Regions from separate parts of the Metabacillus herbersteinensis genome, predicted to be linked through region 2. Evidence: riboswitches for the same ligand, from Rfam matches in the RefSeq annotation. Region 2 holds a riboswitch; the other holds the start of a gene.
The links. A riboswitch is a leader RNA that binds a small molecule or an ion and turns the genes downstream of it on or off. The one in region 2 is predicted to bind S-adenosylmethionine.
Positions count from the first base shown of each region.

Region 1: it holds a riboswitch for S-adenosylmethionine, as region 2 does, so the genes downstream of both, ACFFIX_RS15000 (methionine ABC transporter ATP-binding protein) here and mtnW (2,3-diketo-5-methylthiopentyl-1-phosphate enolase) in region 2, are expected to answer to the same signal.

Region 1 is NZ_JBHLVO010000012.1:85,286-92,629, forward strand. Features, by position in the region: gene ACFFIX_RS15000 (methionine ABC transporter ATP-binding protein) at 1-950, opposite strand, end outside; SAM riboswitch class I at 1,019-1,122, opposite strand; gene pxpB (5-oxoprolinase subunit PxpB) at 1,295-1,990, shown strand; gene ACFFIX_RS15010 (5-oxoprolinase subunit C family protein) at 1,995-3,011, shown strand; gene ACFFIX_RS15015 (LamB/YcsF family protein) at 3,005-3,769, shown strand; gene ACFFIX_RS15020 (uroporphyrinogen-III synthase) at 3,822-4,637, opposite strand; gene ACFFIX_RS15025 (ATP-binding protein) at 4,803-6,077, shown strand; gene manA (mannose-6-phosphate isomerase, class I) at 6,166-7,113, opposite strand.
Region 2 is NZ_JBHLVO010000002.1:97,485-104,828, reverse strand. Features, by position in the region: gene ACFFIX_RS03485 (MFS transporter) at 1-949, opposite strand, end outside; gene ACFFIX_RS03480 (ROK family transcriptional regulator) at 1,175-2,167, opposite strand; gene mtnD (acireductone dioxygenase) at 2,360-2,893, opposite strand; gene ACFFIX_RS03470 (methylthioribulose 1-phosphate dehydratase) at 2,924-3,553, opposite strand; gene ACFFIX_RS03465 (2-hydroxy-3-keto-5-methylthiopentenyl-1-phosphate phosphatase) at 3,550-4,212, opposite strand; gene mtnW (2,3-diketo-5-methylthiopentyl-1-phosphate enolase) at 4,209-5,450, opposite strand; SAM riboswitch class I at 5,545-5,656, opposite strand; gene ACFFIX_RS03455 (pyridoxal phosphate-dependent aminotransferase) at 5,759-6,931, opposite strand; gene ACFFIX_RS03450 (carbon-nitrogen family hydrolase) at 7,029-7,344, shown strand, end outside.

The DNA.
Region 1 (7,344 bases), on a different contig from region 2:
TCTACCTCAGACTCATCACCATTAAGCTCCATCATAAAAATACCTAATGGCGTCTCCTGGATGTATTCGATCTTTCCATGTAGGATATTTCCTTTTACCTTAAATTTTTGAAAAACATCCGAGATAACCGATTCTTCTGCAATTGAACCTTTGAACTGAATTTTTACGATTGTTCCTTTTCGTTTCTCTAGAATTTGAGAAGGTACATCAAATTGCAGCACACTTTGTATAAAGGATTTTGTTAATGGTGCCTGAGGATTTGCAAAAACTTCATAAACTGAGCCTTCTTCAATGACTCTACCATCCTGCATAATCGCCATTTTATTACAAATTTCTTTGACTACTTCCATCTCATGCGTAATTAAAACAATCGTAAGTCCTAGTTCTCTATTAATCTTTTTTAAAAGACTTAGAATCGATCTTGTTGTACTCGGATCTAGTGCCGATGTTGCTTCATCACATAACAGTACAGATGGATGATTTGCAAGTGCCCTAGCAATCCCAACTCGTTGTTTTTGACCTCCACTTAATTGTGATGGATAGACATCGCGTTTATCTGTTAAACCTACCATCTCAAGAAGCTCAGTCACTCTTGACTCCGTGTCTCGTTTCGATTTATTAGCAGCCTTTAAAGCAAATGCTACGTTTTCGAAAACAGTTTTTGATGAAACAAGATGAAAATGCTGAAAAATCATGCCGATCTTAAGACGAGCGGTTCGTAACTTTTTATCATTTAAAGAAAGTAAATTGATTCCGTCGATGATCACTTGTCCTGAAGTAGGCTTTTCAAGTAAATTTAGACAGCGAATCAACGAGCTTTTTCCTGCACCACTATAACCAACAATTCCAAAAATATCTCCCTTGTTGACGGTGAGTGAAACATTATCCACTCCTATGACCTTGCCTTTTTTTGTCACATACGTTTTTACAAGATTTCTGACTTCAATCATGATGTTCCCCCTTTTTGTAAAAACAAAAACCTCTTTCCATTAAGAAAGAGGCATCGCGTGTATATAACGACTTATCTTTCAGAATGAATTCATTCTGCAGGAAGTGGCACCTTTCCATATAGGTGGTTGCCGGACGTCACAGGGCCTGTCCCTCGGTCGCTCTTGATAAGTTAAATTTTATTTTATTGTAATAATATATCTATCATAATCAGAGTTTAAATGAATGTCAATGACTATTTCAAATTTTGCGAAAGTGAGAATACTCTCAAATCTACTTGTGAACCCCTATGATATAATTAACTTATGTATTTAGTCATACTATTCAACTAATTAGAGGTGGGAAAATGGACTACATTATTCAGCCATTAGGAGACCACGCTGTTATCATTCGGATCGGAAACGAGATAAACGAATCAATACATAAAAAAATCAGAACAATACACACTCACCTGGAACAGGCCTCCATAGATTGGATTATCGAATGTGTTCCAAGCTTTACGACCGTTACGGTTTATTATGACTTGTTGAAAACAGCCACACATTTGCAGATCCCCTACAAATTCGTCACTGAACAGCTACACTTATTACTTGCTGATATAAAGGACGCAAATGCCACTGAAACTAGACTCGTTGAACTACCTGTTTGTTACGGCGGTGAGTTTGGACCTGATTTAGAAATTGTCGCAAAACATAACAGTCTGACTATCGAAAAAGTAATTGATCTACATAGTGAAAGAGATTATTTGGTCTATATGATCGGTTTTGCACCTGGTTTTCCTTATATAGGTGGATTGAATGAAAAGATTGCTACGCCCAGAAAAGATTCGCCCCGCCTTCAAATACCTGTTGGATCAGTAGCAATTGGCGGCAAGCAGACGGGGGTTTATCCGATTCAATCACCAGGCGGCTGGCAAATCATTGGTCGAACACCTGTCACACTTTTCCAACCAAGGAATGAGAATCCTAGCTTATTAAGGGCTGGAGACCAAATTCGATTTAAGCCAATTTCTTTACAAGAATATGTGACCTGGGAGGCTTAGCCGCATGATTAAAATTATTAAGCCAGGTCTACTTTCAACCATTCAAGACAAGGGAAGACATGGTTTTCAAAAAGACGGTGTTGTCGTTAGCGGAGCAATGGATACCGTGTCTTTCCGCATTGCGAATCTTTTGGTAGGAAACGATGAAAATGCGGCTGCTATTGAGGTCACTTTACTCGGTCCAGTTGTCATGTTTTTACAAGATGCGTTCATTTCGATTTGTGGTGCTGATTTCCCTGCATCAATTGACGGCGAAGGAATCCCGTTGTGGGCTACTATTTTTGTCAGGAAAGGGAGCAAACTCCGCTTTGGTTCCACGCATACTGGTTGTCGAGCCTATTTAGCTGTTGCTGGTGGATTTCAAATTGAGACGATCATGGAAAGTAAATCTACCTATCTACGTGCTAAACTAGGTGGTTTGCATGGTCGTGCACTTGATGTCGAAGATGAAATCAGTTTTGAACCTCCAAATGAACGTATAACAAAATTGTTGAGCATTTACACTAAGAAATCGTTGAAACTACCCTTTATCAAAATGAAATGGTCAATTTCTTTTAACTCCTTTTCACACTCTCGCGCACCTAAAAGAATTCGAGTTTTAGAAGGAGAACAATTTGATTTCTTTTCTCAGGTCAATCAACTAGCACTTTTTTCTCAACCTTTTACCATTTCAACAGAAGCTGACAGAATGGGATACCGATTAAGTGGTAATAAACTATACGTTAATTCTTCCGAAAGTATGGTATCAGAAGCGATTCCAGTAGGGACGATTCAGGTTCCACCAGATGGGAATCCAATTATTCTATTAGCAGATCGGCAAACAATTGGCGGTTATCCTAAAATTGGGCAAGTGGCGTGTATTGATTTACCAGCCGTCGCTCAGTTAAAGCCTGGTGATACCCTTTCATTTGTAAAAATTGATCTGGAAACAGCCCAACGAAAATTGCTCGACAAAGAAAGACAGTTGACTGAACTGAAACACGCAATCTCATTTAAGTTTGAAGAGGAGGTTTCATCATGATTATTGATTTAAACTGTGATATGGGAGAAAGCTTCGGTGCCTATCAAATTGGTAAAGATGATGAATTATTGAAGCATATTACTTCAGCTAATATTGCCTGTGGCTTCCATGCAGGTGATCCTTCCATTATGAGAAAAACAGTGAAACTAGCTCTAGAGCACAACGTAGGGATCGGCGCACATCCTGGTTTTCAGGATATCGTTGGCTTTGGAAGAAGAACGATTGATCTAACTGCTCAGGAAGTGTATAACATTGTTGTCTATCAGATTGGGGCACTGAACGCATTTGTTGAATCTGAAGGCGGAAAAATGCAGCATATAAAAGCACACGGTGCGCTATACAACATTGCATCACGTAATATCCAGATTGCAGAAGCGATTGCAGAAGCAGTTTACAAAGTAAATCCTGAATGGATACTTTTTGGTCTAGCTGGGAGCGAGCTTATTAAAGCTGGAGAGAGAATTGGGCTTCAAACTGCACAGGAAGTTTTTGCGGATCGTACATATCAAAAAAATGGAGCTTTAACACCTAGAACCGAGCACAACGCTCTAATCACTGATCCTGACCTTGCATGTCAGCAGGTTATTGAAATTTTACAAGAAGGTAAAGTTACCTGTATTCAAGGAGATAAAGTTTTGATTAAAGCTGATACGATTTGCGTTCATGGTGATGGTGAGAATGCCGTCCAATTTGTTACAGCAATTCGGAGCAAGCTTCAAGCAGCTAATGTTGTAGTTCGTAGGATAGGTGAGAGATAAAATTATTCAAAGCTGAACCCACCTAAAATTAAATTTTCAGGTGGGTTGTTTTTTAAATATTCTCTTCCATCTCATAATATTTGACCAGCTCCATAATCGCACTCCCCATTCGCTCATTTTCAGGGATAACAATTCTAGTCACTCCTTCTTCTTTCAGTGCCTGAGCTGTGACTTTCCCAACTGAAACAGCGATTACTTTTTCTGAGAATGCTTGTAGAACTTCATCCAGTAGGCCTTTTTCTCTTGCATATGCAAACAGAAAGCGTGGCTGTGGGCGACTCGTGAAGTTTACTGCGTCAACCTCCCCTTGAAGAATTTCTGCAACAAGCTGTTCCATGACTTCAGGTTGGGGTGGAATATGTTGATAAGGAAGAATTTCGTGATAATCCGCTCCTTGGGATTGTAAAAATTCAATCAAGTGTGGGGCGGGATCCCCATGTAATTGTAATGCTACTTTACAGCTCCTTAAATCAAAAGCTTCTAAACCTCTAATTAACCCAAGAGTGCTTCCATCGTCATCGCGTGCATGCGGCTTTACATCGAGCTTTTTTAGAGCATTAATCGTTTTATATCCTCTTGCTGCCACTTTTGAAGTCTGTAAAGCGGTAAGGAATTTCGCTTCAATGCCCATTTTAGATGCTGTTTCATGAAGCCTTGTTAAACCGATTCCTGTTGTGAAAAGCAACCAATCATATTTTCCTTCTACTAAATTGTTTATTTCACTTTCCACGTTCGAATCGTCCACATACACTGTTCCTTGTGCAGGACGCAATAGTGGAATTCCACCTAAATTTTTCACAAGGACACTTAATTCTTCTGCACGTCGTGGTCCTAATAATGCCACTTTTTTGCCTGCTAATTTTTCCAAGATAAACACCGCCGATTTTCCTGAATTGTAATGGTTTGAATTTTATCATGTCTAATATCATTAGTAAATCTAATTTTCTGAAAATATCTTCTTTATCTACTACTTGTCTTTTGTAAATGTAGGGTTAATAATAAGTGTATATTAATGGATTATAAGGTGATGCATATGAAAAAATGGTTTACATTGTCTCTGTTTCCTTACTTATATTTATTTTTTGGCATAGGGTGGCTGTTATGGTCAGACCACTATCTTCCCCCTATTCACTTTCCTTTTAATGATTACGTAAATACACAAACACTCAAAGGCCTTGTTTTTATTTTGTTTTCATTTGTTTTAATGCTTATGGTTATAAAGAAAAATAAAGAAGTTGTCACGATTGAAGAAGAGAAAAATAAACTCACAACACTTATTAACGCGATGCCTGATTTTGTTTTATTCAAAGATGGCAAAGGAAGATGGATTCAAGTAAACGATTTTGGACGCCAATTGTTTGAGCTTCAGCACGTTGATTATCGTGGAAAAACAGATTCAGATTTAGCAAAATTGACAGACTTTTACCATGATGCCTTATTGTATTGTGTCGACTCAGATGAAATAGCCTGGCAAATAGGAAAAATTTCTCGAGTTGAAGAAGTCGTTCCGAAAAGAGACGGCTCTTTTCGAACCTTCGATACGATCAAGTTGCCCTTGTTTAATCATGATGGCTCGAGGAAGGCGTTTATCGTAATTGGACGTGACATTACTGAACATAAAAAAACCGAAGATCTTCTGTTGCAATCAGAAAAGCTAACCGTACTTGGTGAATTAGCTGCTGGAGTTGCACATGAAATCCGAAATCCTCTCACTTCAATTAAAGGATTTCTCCAGTTTATGGATGAAGAAGATGAAACAAAGAAGCTTTATAAAGGGATTATGATTTCAGAAATTGATCGCATCAATGATATTGTCACAGAGCTTCTCCTATTATCTCGACCACAGGATGTTGAATTTAAAAATCAAGATGTCGAAAGCATTCTTCATTATGTGACCTCACTAATCAAAACAGAGACCACATTAAAAAGTCTTGAAATTGAGTTTATTAATAAAGCAAATCATCCAATTGTGTATGGCTCAGCAAACCAATTAAAGCAAGTATTTTTAAACATTGTAAAAAATGCAATTGAAGCAAGTCATGAGAATGATAAAATCTCCATTAAACTTGAACAGAACAAACAAAATGAATTAGTCGCGACCTTCTTAGACCACGGTACAGGAATCGACGAAGAACGGCTAAAAACAATTGGACAGCCCTTTTATACCACAAAGGAAAAGGGGTTCGGCCTTGGCATGACAGTTAGTTATAAAATTATTAAAGAGCATAAAGGACGTATTGATATTAAAAGTAAGGTTGACAAGGGCACCGAAGTAAAAGTGATTTTGCCGATAAGTGTAGGGAGTTGAACTTGAATTCAACTCTCTTTTTTGTGTGAGAAAATAAACAAAAAAAACACAACCAACTATCGTAATTGTCGGCTGTGAATGTCATTATTTATGGATGCGAAACAATAAGTTGTACTTCTCCCTTTACTTCAAAATTCTCCAACCCACTCGGTAGGATAAAATGAACTCCTTTTTCAATCAGAAAGCTACCTTCTTCTGTAACAATTTCACCAGTTCCTCTTAAAACACTTCCAATCAAAAACGGCTTATCCTGTGTAAAGGTTGCAGAAGTGGAGATATCCCATTTGTAGACGGAGAAAAATTCTTCTTTTACAAGTGTTGTGATTTTCCCACCCGGTACATTCTCAACAGCAGGTTCTACCGCGAAATCTTGATGTGGAACTGTTGTAACATCAATTGATTTTTCAATATGTAATTCTCGTTTTTGACCATTTTGATCGACACGATCATAATCATATACACGGTAGGTTGTATCTGAGCTTTGTTGCGTCTCAAGAATCAATACACCTGAACAAAGAGCATGTATGGTTCCACTTGGTACATAGAAGAAATCACCCGGTTTTACTTTTATCCGTCGTAATAGGCTACCCCATTCTCCATGGCGAACCATTTCAATCAATTGTTCTGTTGTTTTTGCGGTGTGACCATAGATGATTTCAGCATTTTCTTCACAATCAATCACATACCAGCACTCTGTTTTGCCTAGCTCACCATTTTCATGCTGATTCGCATATTCATCGTTTGGATGAACTTGAACAGACAGATCATTATTTGCATCAAGTATTTTTGTGAGAAGTGGAAAAACGTCACCTTCAAGGTTGCCAAACAACTCCCGGTGCTGATCCCAGAGTTCACTCAACACTTTACCTTTAAAAGGCCCACTGCTTACGACACTTTGACCATTTGGATGTGCTGATACTGCCCAACACTCCCCTGTTAGATCTGACTCTATGTCATAACCGAATTCTGTATTTAATTTCGTCCCACCCCAAATTCGTTCTTGAAAAAGAGGGGCTAAAAAGATCGGTTGTTTCACGTAAAAGCACTTCCTTTTTTTTAATACTTCAGAATTTATATAATTTCTAGACTTAGAATGCGTTTCGCAAGTCCAGCTTCAGCGCCTAGCCCCGACGCACAGGAAGTGCTAGTGAAGTCGAAGCGACAGGACGTCGCGTTCTCGACTGCCTCGAGGTCATAAGTCAATTTTAAATTGAAGGCCAAGAACGCCCTCTATTTAGAATTGACTTATGCTATACCTAAGGCTGAA
Region 2 (7,344 bases):
CTAATCCAATAGTGATAAAGCCTACAAGTGAGAAACTGGATGGCAATGGTAATAATAGAAGTACCGCACCAACTGATGCTGTTATTTGCCCTACCCGAATGAGAGTACGGTTACTGACCTTTAAAGTAATAAAGCCTGTAATAAATCTGCCGATTGTTATTCCTGCGTAATAGAGGGAAACCCATTGTGCAGCTACCGCTACGGGTAACTCCTTAACATTTACCAGAAAGCTACTTCCCCATAGGCCCATTGTTGCTTCAACACCACAATAAAACAAGAAAGATGTCAGAGCTAGCTTAACTCCCCTAATCTGCAAAGGTTTTACATTTTTATCATCTTCAACAAAAAAAACACTGTTTGAATCTTCCGGCTCTTCACTTAAAGTGACATTGCTTTTTCTTGCGACCTTGTCCCATAAAGGCAGAGTGCAGAAAAGGATTACAACTAATGCGAACTGAATTCCAGCAATAGCAAGATATCCATGTCTCCAAACATTTTGCCCCGAAATAAACTGGGCCATAATGACGGGGCCAAGAGTAGCTCCAACTCCCCAGAAACAATGTAGCCAACTCATGTGGTGTGCCTTGTAATGTGTAGCAACATAATTGTTTAATCCTGCATCGACAGATCCTGCACCTAATCCAAGTGGTATGGCACATATAATTAACCAAACAAGCGATGGAGCAAAAGTGAAACCTAGCAGAGCCCCAGCAGTCATTAAGCAACTGACAAATGTGACATTGCCAGTTCCGAACCGTTTAATTACAGTTCCACTTGCTAAACTGGAAATAATTGTACCAGCTGCTATCGTCATAAAAAGTAAGCCAGCAGTCTCAAGTGGTGCCCCATATTCTAATTGCATCACAGGCCAGGCCACTCCCAACAATGAATCAGGTAAGCCTAAGCTGATGAAAGCCAAATAGATGATTACTAAAAAGAATGTAGCCATATATGTAAACCGCCTTTCATTTTTTATTTCGGTGTTCTAGTATACTTCTAATTCGTTTTACCCCATTCTTAACGGGCAGTAAGAGCACCAACTCAAAATTCAAGATTCATAAAGAAGTATAGAAGATAGATGGGGGTAAACTGCCCTTTAGTCCGGTAAGTTTCGTTACCATTCAGTGGAGGATGAAAAAAACCCACTGAATGAAGCCTCACTTTACCTGCTTGTTCAAGTGAACATGAGCTCAAGTCCAAGACCTTGTAATCCATATAGATAGTCTTGTTTCCAATCACTCATTGTAATCTCTGGGAGATGTTCTACTGGAATATATTTTGAGCTTCCTAATGCAATTCGGTCTATTATTAATTTGTTTACTTCATCATTGCAAAAAATGATCGTATGAGGGTTAATGATAGCTACAAAAGAAGCTACTAATCTGCTAATTGCATCAATCTCATATTCCTCACGGATAGTTGTTTTCTTAGGTCCACGTCCATTTTCCAAAGCTTGCAGAAAATTTCGGTCATCATACTGAGGGACGAATGAAACCTCCCCGGAGAAAAAAGTACTTCCTCGGACCACGTCTCCATTTATCAAAATTCCTGCACCTGGGCCATTTTGACCAGAATACAAGTATATAAGGGATTGATTTTCTTTAATTCCCCTATTATTTTGATATCCAAGAACTGCAGCATTCATATCGTTCTCTACTACCACAGGTATAGAAAAACGATCCTCATAGTAACCTTTTAAATCAAGATTTTGAAAATGCTCGTAGCCTGGTATATAAAAAATTCTGCCATTATCAACCGAACCAGGCACGCCAATTGCCATAGAACTGATCTTCGGATATTGAGCAATTATTTCTTCAATACACTTGGTTAATAAACTTAGATCATCATCTATTAATACACTTGACGTTTTTCCTTGTTCCTTCACTTCACCCAAACAATTAAAAATTGTATAATTTGTCTCTGAACTCTCTAAAAATATTGCCAAACCTAACATATGCTCCGGATTGTATGCATATCGTTTTGCTCTTCTTCCACCACTAGAATCATCGAGACCAACTAAAACAAGCTCCCCATCCTTCTCCATTTGGGCTAGGAATTTACTTATTGTCGGGAAACTAATTTCCAATTTACGACTTAGTTCAACTTTTGTTGCATTCCCTAGTTCTAAAAGAGTTGTACGAATACCACGTAGGATTACCTTCCTCATAGATTTTGGAGTAGCAATTAGCTCACTAACAATGTCCACCACCTAACATAACAATATACTTATTAAACTTCTTTAATAAGTTACGATGATAATATATCATATTCAATTTTTGAAAACAAAGGAAATTTAAAATATATGTCATAAAAAAACAGGCCTACACTCACTATCGTGAGTAGGCCTGTTACTTTTTTATTATGCTTGCACTTCTTCATTATCATAAATCGGTACCCAGCCCTCGCTCGTTACAAAAATTCGGACTGCGACAACTTTGCGATCACTCTGCAAGGTAAAGTAATGACGAGTGTTTTCTGGTACGGAAATTAAATCTCCTGGGTTTAACTCAACATCAAAGAACTTCCCATCTTTTCCTTGAATAACGAAAATACCGTGACCACTTACAATAAAGCGAACTTCATCATCTGTATGGTGATGCTCTTGTTTGAAATTTTTTAATAATTGATCTAAATTTGGTGTTGAATCAGATAACGAGATAACGTCCTGTGCTTGGTAGCCACGTCTTTTGGAAATATCGGCAATTTCTTCTTTAAATGCGTCTAAAATTTCTTGTTTGTCTTCATCTGATAGTTGAAATTTCTCGTGTAAGCTTTCTGGGAGCTTTGCTAAGTCCCATTGCTCGTAAATGACCTCTTGTGAGTCTAAAAACGCTGCAACTTCCTCTTGTGTAGTTAATCTTTCGCCAGTTTCTTGAAAACGTATTGTCGCCATTTTACTTCCTCCAATGTTTTTTTTATTTTTTTAGTTCTTAACCAACAAAGTTTGATAACTTAAAAGTTTCAAATGATATGAAAATAAAAACTCGCACGCTTCTAAGTATTTTTTCGCCTCTAATGCATCGCGTCCCCAGACGGTAATTCCATGATTTCGAATCAGTACGGCACCAGCATCTTCATTTACATATTCCGAAAAGGCTTCCGCAAGAGTTGGAATGTGTGCATAATTGGGGATGATCGGAATCCTAAACTCTGCATCCTCTTCCCATAATCCAAACGCTTTGATAATTTCTTGACCCTTAAAGGTAATCTCACCTTGATCGCCATAGAGCTCTGAAATTACATTATTATCAACAGTATGAACATGAAGGCTACAACCAGCATTCGTTTTGTTATACACTTCAACATGAAGAAGTGTTTCCGCGGAAGGCCTTAGATTGGTTTCTCCAACTGCTAATCCATCACTATCTACTAATAGGAAATCTTCACTAGTTACTTTGCGCTTATCCTTCCCACTTGCTGTGACAAGAAAGCTTAAAGGCTCTGAATCTACCTTTATTGCAAGATTTCCACTCGTGCCCGGAAACCAATCTCTTTCAGCTAGCTCTTTCTTCACATCTGCCAGCAGCTGCCAACGCTCCTCAATCAAACTCATGCCCCAACCCCCTTTCGACTTTCCAAAATTTCAATGACATCGTGAAAGGTTGTAAAACTCTTGTGTGGTAAATTCAAAGATTTACATTTATCTAATAAATAGTCTCTCGCAATGACGAAATCAGCTAATTTTGCAGCTTGCAAGTCTGTGACTGAATCGCCGATAACAATCTTCTTTTGATCTTGATCAACTAGTCTTCTAATCAATGAAGGCTTACAGCAGCCACACTCATTCACACAGTTTGCATCACATGGATTTGGCCACTTAATCAAAATTGTCTCACCGGAAAAGTCAGCTACATTACAATAAATATTGCTCTCATCAACCAAACCTTTTAGAAGAGGGTATACAAAAAAATCAATGCCTCCACTCACAATGTAGAGTGGCAACTGCTGCTCTTTCGTGTAGTTTATAAAGTCCTTAAAGCCATCTCTAATTTCAGCGTGATTTAGTATATAATCTGTAATCTCTTCTTTTTTTGAGGTAGGCAACAATGAAAACATGCTTCCTACTCCCTCACGAATTGAGACTTTTTGAGCGAGAATATCGTCCTTTAATTGCTCCCACTGAGGCGGCGCAAATCTTTTCATGATTGCGATAATGTTGTCGCTGGTTGTAACCGTTCCATCAAAATCACAAATAATCACTGGTCTGGTCATACTGTTACCTCTGAGACTCCCCATAAATCTATTGCTAGCTTTAAATCTTCGTTGTCCTTTGAAGCATTAGTTAGCGTTTTCCCGTCAAGAGTTGCATCAATTGCTGCACGGAAAGCCCGACCACCACCCGCTGCACCGTTTGGATGACCGTGAACTCCTCCTCCAGCATTTATTACACAGTCAATGCCAAAATCTCTAACTAATAGGGGAACTAAGCCAGGATGAATTCCAGCAGATGGCACGGGGAAAGTTTGTTTGTGCTGATCTTTACTCAAGCTATCCTCTGCAATTTTTAAAGCTTCGTCCCTGTCTAGTGCAACACTTCCGTAGGGTGATGGGAATAAAGTAAAATCTGCACCGGCAAGTCGAACTAATTTCCCCAATAATAATGAGCTTGAAAAACCGTATAAAGCTGAAGAAGTGAAAGCTCCACTAACCGCTGGATGTGCCATAATTGGAACCCGAATCTCTTCATCTTCAGCTAAGCTTTGCAACACATCAAGTCCATAAGCAAACACGTTAAAAAGAAGAACATCTGCTCCTAGTTCGACAGCACGTTTTGCTTTTTCTTTAAGCTCAAATGTTTTTCCTGACAAATTCACAGCATATAACGCTTTGTGACCTGTTTGTTCAAAAACTTCATCTAAAACCACGCGACCCACTTTGATTCGTTCTTCAAAAGGTGTGAGTAGATTTTCAAACAAAATTTCATCGTCTTTGATTAAATCAACGCCACCTAACGCTTGCTGCCTTAACTGATCTTTTAAGTAATCTAGATCTCTCCCGATTACCCCTTTAAAAATGCTCATTACCAATGGACGATCATACACACCTAGCTTTTCACGAATTCCTCTAATTCCAAATTTCGGACCAGGAAATGCTTGCTTTAATTCGCTAGAAAACTCAATATCTACTAATTTCACTTCTCCATCAAGTGAAAGCTTTCCGAAAATCGTCGTTAAAATGGCTGGAAGATCATGACTAAAGTTTAAGCTTGGATATGAGATCTTTACTGTCCCTCTGGTTACTTCTTTGCCTAAATAGGTGTTCACTTTTTCTGAAGAATCGAGCTCTTTTACCTCAAGTACTTGACCTTTATGTTTTCTTAGCTGTTCTTGATCGAGCTGTGGTAAATCAGTCCAGGAACCAACCGTTAATCCAAGTGCGATGCCTTCAGCTTTTTTCTGAAGATTGTGTTTCGCATCATGAATTAAGTATGTCGCAATCACTTCGCTCATGAATAAAACCTACTTTCTTGTTAGGGATTTAAAAACAAAAAACGGACTCCCTCTACCAATAGAAGGAGCCCGCAAGCATATGTACTCTGGGTAATCCTTATCCATCAGCTCATGTGCTGCAAGAATTAGCACCGTGCTTAACCATCTCTGGTAAGTCGGTTGCCGGGTTTCATAGGGCTAGTCCCTCCACCTGCTCTTGATAAGAAGTATCGTGATTATTTAATTAGACAATTTTCATTGTCACACTATTCGCGTAACTGAAATTACTTAGGATTATGACAGAATTCTTTTCCACTGTCAACAGTGTTTTAAAATAAATTCAATGCTTTAATTCGATCTGCAGCTTCCTGCAAACGCTCCTCAGAAGTTAGCAAACCAACGCGGACATAGCCTTCCCCAAATTCGCCAAAGCCAATGCCCGGTGCAACGACAACATGTGCTTTTTCAAGCAACGTATCTGCAAATGTCTCAGACGTAAATCCGTTAGGTACAGGTAGCCATGCAAAAAATGAACCTGGTGGCGCCTCTACCTTCCAGCCAATTTCTTGGAGTGCATTTATAAATACATTTCTTCGCTTTTCATAAAGAGACACAAGCTCTTTCACACAATCTTGTGAGCTAAGTAACGCCTGTGCTGCTGCTTCTTGGACTGCACTGAAAACACTCACAAACATGTGGTCTTGAAATAGATTAATTGCTTCGATAACAGATTTGTTACCTACTGCAAAACCAATCCTCCAACCTGCCATGTTGTACGTTTTTGACAATGTATAAATCTCGATCCCTATGTCTATAGCACCTTCTGTTTGTAAAAAACTAATTGGTTGTTTTCCATCAAAACCTACCGCACCATAGGCAAAGTCATGTACTACACATATGCTGTTTTCTTTTGCGAAAGACACAGTTTCTTCGAAAAAAGCTTCTGTAGCAGTCGCACCAGTTGGATTGTTTGGATAATTTAAAAACATCAATTTTGCCTCGTCAACTATATCCTGTCTTATATCTGTATAAACAGGTAAAAATTCATTCTCTTTTTTTAACGGCATAAACTCCATTTTTGCTCTAGCCATTTCGACTCCTGACCAATAATCGGGATATCCTGGGTCTGGAACTAATGCTACATCGCCTGGGTTTAATAGACATTGTGGAATCTCAACTAATCCAGCTTTTCCCCCAAATAAAATCGCAACTTCACTAGTTGGATCCAGCTTCACACCATATTCTCTTTCATAAAAAGTCGCGACAGCCTCTTTCAGAAAAGCTTGACCACGAAATGGTGAATATTTGTGATAGATTGGGTTTTCTACAGCTGTCTTCATTGCTTTGACAATATGTTCAGGAGTTGGTTGATCTGGGTTACCTTGTCCTAAATTAATCACATCATGTCCTTGTTCAACGATTGCGTTTACTTTTGCAACAAGCGTAGCAAAAAATTGTTTTGGTAATGATGATAAAAGTTGCGATTGCTCGAAATGTTTCACGTTTTCCACCTTCTCAAAAAATTCTTGAAATTCTAATCACAAATCATATATTGTTAGTAGCAACATGTAAAGTATCTTTTTAAAAAGAGGTGTAAAGATGAATCTAGTTATAACATGTATTCAACTTGATATAAAATTTGGCGACCCTACCTTTAATTATCAACAAGTTAGTCATTTAGTAAAGGATGCAGTCGAAAAAGAAAATCCAGACGTGATTCTGTTACCAGAGCTTTGGACAACAGGGTATGATTTAACGAGACTCGATGAAATTGCTGATCACGAAGGCTTAAAGTCACAGCAGTTTATCTCTGAGTTAGCTAAGGAATATAACGTGAACATTGTCGGCGGGTCGATTGCAAAAAAAAATCAAGATGGTGTAACCAACACAATGTATGTTGCAAATCGAGACGGAG